Regions from separate parts of the Mesorhizobium sp. M0898 genome, predicted to be linked through region 2. Evidence: predicted binding sites of a transcription regulator. Region 2 holds the regulator's gene; the other holds the start of a gene.
What was found. Region 2 encodes LexA, which represses DNA repair genes until DNA is damaged. Its sites were predicted from a motif close to TGTTCNNNNTGTGTTCNG; they were not measured.

Region 1 (4,012 bases), on a different contig from region 2:
GCCGACCTTGAACGGCAGCGGCAGCGGCGTCATGTCGTAGACGGTGCCGTTGCGATGCTTGTAGACGATCTTGCCGGTCCGAAGGTCGGCACCCGCCACATAGCCCCAGGGCGGCGCCTGGCAGGGAATGCCGAGCGGCGACAGGAACGGCTTCAATATCACTGCGTAAGGCGCACCGTCATTGCGGTTCAGGCCTTGTTCGCTGCCCTTGGTGTCACCGGGCGGCGGCACGTCGGCGCGCGGCACCAGCTTGGAGATGAACGCCAGGTATGTCGGCATGCCGAACATCACCTGCCGGACCGGATCGACTGCCACGCCGCCCCAGTTGAAGGTGCCGAAATTGCCGGGATAGATCAGTGAGCCTTGCAGCGACGGCGGCGTGTAGCGGCCCTCATAGCGCAACTTCCGAAGCTCGATCCGGCAGGCCAACTGGTCGAACATGGTAATGCCCCACATGTCGGCGCCGGTCAGCGGTTTCGGACTGAAGCTGAGATCCGAGAGCGGCTGCGTCGGCGAGGTATGGTCGCCCTCGATCGCGCCGCCCGGCGCCGGCACTTCCTTGACCGGAACGATCGGCTCGCCGCTGCGCCGGTCGAGAACATAGAGGTCGCCCTGCTTGGTCGGCCCGACCAGCGCCGGCACCACGCCACTTTCCGTGGTGATGTCGACCAGCGTCGGCTGCGCCGGCACGTCCATGTCCCAGAGATCGTGGTGCACGGTCTGCCGCACCCAGCGCAATTGTCCGCTGTTGAGATCGAGCGCGGTGATCGAAGAGGAGAATTTCTCGTCATTGGCGCTGCGCCCGGCGCCGAGCTGGTCCGGCGTCTTGTTGCCGAGCGGCACATAGAGCAGGCCGAGCTTCTCGTCGGCGCTTGCCGTCGACCACATGTTGGGCGAGTTGTTGGTGTAGGTCTGGTCCGGCGGCAGCGGCGTCGTCTGGTCCGGATTGCCGGAATCCCAGTTCCACAACAGCGCGCCGGTGTCGGCATCGTAGGCACGAATGACCCCGGACGGCTCCTGCGTCGAATAATTGTCGTTGACCGCGCCGCCGACGATGATCTTGTTGGCGACGATTAGCGGCGCCGAGGTCGAATAATAATAGCCCGGCTTCGGATATGGCATGTTGGCGACCAGGTTCAGCGTGCCGCCTTCGGCGAAAGTCGGGCAGACCTGGCCATTCGCCGCATCGAGCGCGATCAGCCGGGCGTCGGATGTCGGCAGGTAGATGCGTGTGGCGCAGGGCTGGCCAGCGGCGACCCTGGCATCGGCATAATAGGACACGCCGCGGCAGGTCTGGTGCTGGCGGTCCTTGTTGAGCTTGACCTGCGGATCGAAGCGCCATTTCTCCTTACCGCTCGCGGCATCGATGGCGATGGCGAAATTATGCGGCGTGCAGATGTAGAGCGTGTCGGCGATTTTTAGCGGCGTCACCTGATAGGTCGTCTCGCCGATGTCGTCGGGCCCTTTCACGTCGCCGGTGCGATAGGTCCAGGCCGGCTGCAGATTGGCGACGTTTTCGGCGGTGATCTGGTCGAGCGGCGAATAGCGCTGGCCATATTGCGTGCGACCGTAATAGTGCCATTCGCCAGCCGGCACGTTGCCGCCGAGATCGGCCGTCGGCGTCACCTTGTCGGTGTTGAGTTCACCCGCAATATCCTTTGGATCGGTCGTCATCGAATAGCCGGCGACCGCAAGCGAGGCCAGCACGGCGAGGATCAGCGGCGCGCGTCCGTCGGGACCGGTAAGCCCGCGCCGCGCCCATGGCGTCAACAGCCATAGCGCGACAAGCACGATGATGCCGCCGCGCGGGCCGAGCTCCCACCAGTCGAAGCCGGTCTCCCAGACCGCCCAGGCGAGCGTGCCGAGCACGATCGCCGCGTAGAGCCACAGCGCCGTGGATCTGCGCCTGTAGAGCAGCCAGGCCGCGACAAGGAAAGCTAGACCGACGATGACGTAGTACCAGCTGCCGCCCAGCGTCACGAGCCAGATGCCGCCGCCGCCAACCGCCAGGCCGATGAGGAAAAGGATCAGGGAGGTGATGACCACAGCCAAGACGGTGCTCCTTCGACTGGTGCGCTCCGCGACGCGTCCATGGGCAACCCCGCATTGCGTTCCTGCCCCCACGCAACTTTCTCCGGCCCGCCTCCCCTGTCAAGCAAGCTCGGCGTTTTACGGTGCCGGCCCATCGCAAGCCCGGCGTTTTGGTTAGCGGACCCATTCAGATTGTGAGTCCACCGACTGGACAGAGAACAAAACGGAGACACTTCTGGCCTTTCGCTGCCGAATCACTACATTCGGGGGGAGATGTCCGGCTTTTCGGAAGACATGCCCTTTTTTGACGAACCGAACGCGCGGCCCGCGGCCCCGTCGGGCATTGCCGCGCGCGCCATGGCTGCCCGCAGCGGCCACAACAATGCGCCCGACTATCTCAAGGGGTTGAACCCCGAGCAGCGGCTGGCGGTTGAGACCACCGAAGGCCCGGTTCTGGTGTTGGCCGGCGCCGGCACCGGCAAGACGCGCGTCCTGACCACCCGCATCGCCCACATCCTTGCCACCGGCAAGGCTTTCCCCTCGCAGATCCTCGCCGTCACCTTCACCAACAAGGCGGCGCGCGAGATGAAGCAGCGCATCGGCCTGTTGATCGGCGAAGGCAATGTCGAGGGCATGCCGTGGCTCGGCACCTTCCACTCGATTGGAGTGAAGCTGCTGCGCAGACATGCCGAGCTGGCCGGGCTCAAATCCGACTTCACCATTCTCGACACCGACGACGTGGTGCGCCTGATCAAGCAGCTTATCCAGGCCGAAGGGCTGGACGACAAGCGCTGGCCGGCCAAGCAGTTCGCCCAGATGATCGACGGCTGGAAGAACAAGGGCCTCGGTCCTGCCGACATCCCCGAGGGCGATGCCCGTGCCTTCGCCAACGGCAAGGGCCGCGAGCTCTACAAGGCCTATCAGGAGCGGCTGAAAACGCTGAACGCTTGCGACTTCGGCGATCTCCTGTGCCATCCGATCCGCATCTTCCGCGCCAATCCGGACGTGCTGAAGGAATACCACAAGCGCTTCCGCTACATCCTCGTCGACGAATATCAGGACACCAACACCGCCCAGTACATGTGGCTGCGGCTGCTGGCACAGCGGCCGCAATCCTCCCCCCTTGAGGGGGAGGTGCCCGCGAAGCGGGCGGAGGGGGTTGCCGCAGAAGGCACCGCTAGAGCGTCGAGCACTGCCGCCGGTAGGTCAAGCACTGCCGCACGGACCCCACCCGACCGGGCTTCGCCCGGCCACCCTCCCCTCAAGGGGGAGGGAAGCCCGCGCCTGTCCACCGTAAATATCTGCTGCGTCGGCGACGACGACCAGTCGATCTATGGCTGGCGCGGCGCCGAGGTCGACAACATCCTGCGCTTCGACAAGGATTTTCCCGGCGCCACCATCATCCGGCTGGAGCGCAACTATCGCTCGACCGCGCACATCCTCGGCACCGCCTCCCACCTCATCGCCCACAATGAGGGCCGCTTCGGCAAGACGCTGTTCACCGAAAAGATCGCCGAGGACGACGAGAAGGTGCATGTCCACGCCGCCTGGGATTCCGAAGAGGAGGCCCGCGCCGTCGGCGAGACCATCGAGGCTTATCAGCGCCAGAAGCACAATCTCAACGACATGGCGATCCTCGTCCGCGCGTCCTTCCAGATGCGCGAATTCGAGGACCGCTTCGTCACGCTCGGCCTCAACTACCGCGTCATCGGCGGCCCGCGCTTCTACGAGCGCCTCGAAATCCGCGATGCGTTGGCCTTCTTCCGCGTCGTCGCACAAGGCGCCGACGACCTCGCCTTCGAGCGCATCGTCAACGTGCCGAAGCGCGGCTTGGGCGAGGCCACCATCCGCCAGATCCACGACACCGCACGGGCGCTGCGCATCCCGATGCTGGAGGCGGCGGCAAAACTCGCCGAGAGCGACGAGCTGAAGCCGAAGCCACGCGCCGCACTTCGTGAGGTCGCGGCCAATTTTGAGCGCT
Region 2 (4,012 bases):
CTGCATATGGCGTTGGTCGCCGGCACCATCATGGCGCTGCTGCGGGGTGCCTTCGCGCTGTTTCCCGATTTCTCATCGCGACGGCCGGTCAAGAAATATGCCGCGGCCGCCGCGCTTTTTTCGATTGCGGCCTACCTCGTCTTTTCCGGCATTGTCGTGGCGGCCGAACGCAGCTTCATCATGCTGGCGGTGATGCTTATCGCCGTGCTGTTCGACCGGGCCGCGCTCACCATGCGCAACCTGGCGATCTCGGCCATCGCGGTCATCCTGGTGTCGCCGCACGAGGTGGTCGGTCCGAGTTTCCAGATGTCCTTCGCCGCGACGGCGGCCCTTGTCGGCGCCTATGCAGGCTGGTCCGATTACCGCGCCGGCAGGGCCACCACGCCGCCGCCGCGGCAGTCGCCGCTACGCTTTGCCACTCGAAAGGTCCTGCTGGGCATGTGCGGTCTGGCGATGACCTCGATCATTGCAGGGAGCGCCACGGCGCTTTTCGCCATATGGCATTTCCAGCGCGTGGCGCCGCTCAGCCTGTTCGCCAATCTGGCCATCATGCCCATCGTGTCACTGGTCGTCATGCCCTTCGCCGTTCTCAGCGCGCTGGCGATGCCGTTCGGTGCGGATGGCCCTTTTCTCTATGTCATGGGCAAGGGGCTGACGGCGATGATCGCCCTGTCCGGGTGGATCTCGGAGCGCTCTCCGATCGATGCGGTCGGGCTGATTTCGCTGAGATCCGTCCTTCTGGTGACGATCGCCCTCGTCATTGCCAGCATGGCGACGACGTGGTTGCGGCTGGCGGCACTTCCTTTTGCGCTCGCCGGCTTGCTGACGGCAACGCAGACACGCATACCCGACGTATTGGTCTCGGAGGACGCACGGCTGGTCGCGCTGCCGATCGGCAGCGGTGAACTCGCGGTCAACCGGGCACGCCCGAATGAGTTCACCATCGACAACTGGAAACGCGCGCTCACATCAGAGGCTATCGTCGCGCCGGAAACACCTGGAAAGAACGACCCGCAATTCGACATTGCCGATCCGGCCGACCTACCGCCGGGCATGCCGTTCATTTGCACGGACGGCCTCTGCCTTGCCAGGCATCCATCCGGCGCGATCATCGCGCAAGCCAAGGACCGCGATACTGCGCGGCCAGCCTGCGCCTTTGCCAGCTTGATCGTCATCGACGACGCCACCGCCCATAACCCCTGCTACTACGACCGGCTGGTCCTCGTCGTCACCAAACGGCAACTGGCGCGCGCGGGAAGTGCCGCCGTCTATTTCGATCCACAAGCGGCAACACGCGCCGAGATCCGCTTCGCCGTCGAAAAATCATACCGGCCCTGGCACGTGCAGCGGAAATTTTCACGCGCGGCACGGGGCCTGCCGCCATACCGCCGGGCCGACAACCCCAAAGCCGGCGCCAAGGGCGGAGCTCAGTAGCGGCGGATCAGTCCGACGAGCTTGCCCTGCACCTTGACCCTGTCTGGTCCGAAGATGCGCGTCTCGTAGGCCGGATTGGCGGCTTCCAGGGCGATCGAGGCGCCCTTGCGGCGGAACCGCTTCAGCGTCGCTTCCTCCTCGTCGACCAGTGCCACCACGATCTCACCGGGGCTCGCCGTATCGGCATTGCGGATGATCACCGTGTCGCCGTCGAAAATGCCGGCCTCGATCATCGAATCGCCTTTGACCTCCAGCGCATAATGCTCGCCGCCCATGATCATATCCGGCGGCACCGAAATCGAATGCGTCTGGTGCTGGATGGCGTCGATCGGCACACCGGCAGCGATGCGGCCCATCACCGGGATCGAAACGGCGGCGACGACATCGTCGTCATTTCCGGCTGCGGGCACGCGCGACGATGTCGGCTTGCCTTGCCGAGGGGCGCCTTGCCCAAGACTGCCCTGGATGACACTCGGCGAGAACTTGCGTGCCGCATTGAGGCCGGGGGCGATCGAGTCAGGCAGGCGTAGCACCTCCAGCGCACGGGCCCGGTTGGGCAAACGGCGAATGAAGCCGCGCTCCTCCAGCGCCGTAATCAGCCGGTGGATTCCGGATTTGGAAGCCAGGTCGAGCGCTTCCTTCATCTCGTCGAATGAAGGCGGGATACCGCTTTCCTTCAACCTTTCGTGGATGAACATAAGCAGTTCGTGTTGTTTGCGTGTCAGCATAGCGACCCCCAACAGAATCAGAAAAACAAACCCAGAACAAACACTATCTGTTCCAGTTGTGTTCCGCAACTGTTTAAAGTTTAATGAATGCGTTAAGGCTCGGGAAACAAACGACGTCCCCTACCGGCGTACCGCATTTTCACCGCCGCGAGCCTCATCGCCTTGATTCTGCTTTCGTTTGCGCCCTTCTGGCCTCCTAGAAGGCGGCACTGGCATCGGCCGTCGGTCGGCAAAAGGCACGGAATTGAACCCGTATCGACTGTGCGGTTTGGTCAATGCACCGTGAACGAAACGAACTCAAAACGCCAACCTCGGGTTAAGTCCCGGTTTCCACCGCCTGGTCAGGCTGCTTCTCGCCGGTGGAGCCTTGCTGCGCGCAACCAAGTAATGGAAGAACAGTCGATGCGTGTCCGACGTTGCGTTGGATCTTGGGGGAGCAGACAAATCATGACAGGAATTCCCGATCTCGTGGCCATAAAGGCGATGGATGCCGCGGATCCGCTGCGCGCGATGCGCGACCGCTTTGTGTTGCCGCAAGGAGTGATCTATCTCGACGGCAATTCGCTAGGAGCTGCTTCACGTGCCGCTTTCGATGAACTGCACAAGGCCGCGACCGAAGAATGGTCGTATGATCTCATCCGCGCATGGAACACCGCCGGCTGGTTCAACATGCCGCTTGAACTTGGCGACCAGCTCGGGCGCCTGATCGGTGCCGCGGCCGGCCAGACGGTGGTCTGCGACACGACATCGGTCAACATCTACAAGCTGCTGCACGCCGCCATGGCCATGCGACCGGAGCGGCAGGTCATCGTCGCCGAGGGCGATAGTTTTCCGACGGACCTCTACATGGCTGAGGGTGTGGTTTCGACGCGAAAAGATACGCTGCTGCGCCTCTCGGGAGTCGACGCGCCGACCATCGAAGAGCTGATCGACGAACGCACCGCTGTGGTGCTGGTCAACCACGTCAACTATAAGTCGGGCGAACTGCGCGACATGCCGGCGCTGACGCGCAGGGCTCAGGAAGCCGGGGCGATGATCGTCTGGGATCTCTGCCACACCGCCGGCGCGATGCCAGTCGAACTCGACAAGGCAAACGCCGATTTTGCCGTTGGCTGCACCTACAAATATCTGAATGGCGGCCCGGGCGCGCCTGCCTTCATCTATGCGGCTGAGCGGCATCTTTCCGACATCCAGCAGCCGCTCACCGGCTGGTGGGGCCATGCACGGCCCTTCGCCTTCGAGCCAGGCTATGCGGCCGGCACCGGCATCCGCCGGTTTCTGTGCGGCACGCAGCCGGTCTTGTCGATGCGCACGCTGAAGGGCGCGCTCGACATCTGGAACGATGTCGACATGACGGCGGTGCGCAAGAAGAGCATCGCGCTGGCGGATCTGTTCATCGAGCTTGTCGAGGCAAAGTGCGGCACGTACGGGCTCACGCTCGAAAGCACGCGCGATGGGGAAAAACGCGGCAGCCAGATTTCATTCATGCATGAGCATGGCTACCAGGTCATGCGCGCGCTGATCGAACGTGGCGTGATCGGCGATTTTCGCGCGCCATCGACCATGCGCTTCGGCTTCACCCCGCTCTATATCGGCTATGCCGATGTCTGGCAGGCCGTCAAAGTGCTTGAGGACATCCTGCACACCGGTGCGTGGAAGGATGCGCGCTTCGCCATCAAAGCAGCTGTCACTTGAGATTGATGCAAGAGCTGGAATCGTGAGGCTGGCGACGACGCGCCGCGCGATGCTCACGGCTACGTTGCAAGGCCATGCCAGGGAGGGCGCAGGGTGTTCGAACGTCACATTGCCGATTGGGACAACGCCTATGCCAACGGCGCCAACATAGCCGG

Region 1: a site for LexA is predicted at 2,246-2,263, ahead of NKH90_RS19155 (ATP-dependent helicase). Genes of this name have one in related genera too.

The regions. Positions count from the first base shown of each region.
Region 1 is NZ_JAMYOE010000018.1:33,713-37,724, reverse strand. It holds gene NKH90_RS19160 (glucose/quinate/shikimate family membrane-bound PQQ-dependent dehydrogenase) at 1-2,052, opposite strand, end outside; gene NKH90_RS19155 (ATP-dependent helicase) at 2,305-4,012, shown strand, end outside.
Region 2 is NZ_JAMYOE010000001.1:75,575-79,586, reverse strand. It holds gene NKH90_RS00410 (ComEC/Rec2 family competence protein) at 1-1,434, shown strand, start outside; gene lexA (transcriptional repressor LexA) at 1,428-2,162, opposite strand; gene kynU (kynureninase) at 2,610-3,857, shown strand; gene NKH90_RS00395 (hormone-sensitive lipase) at 3,951-4,012, shown strand, end outside.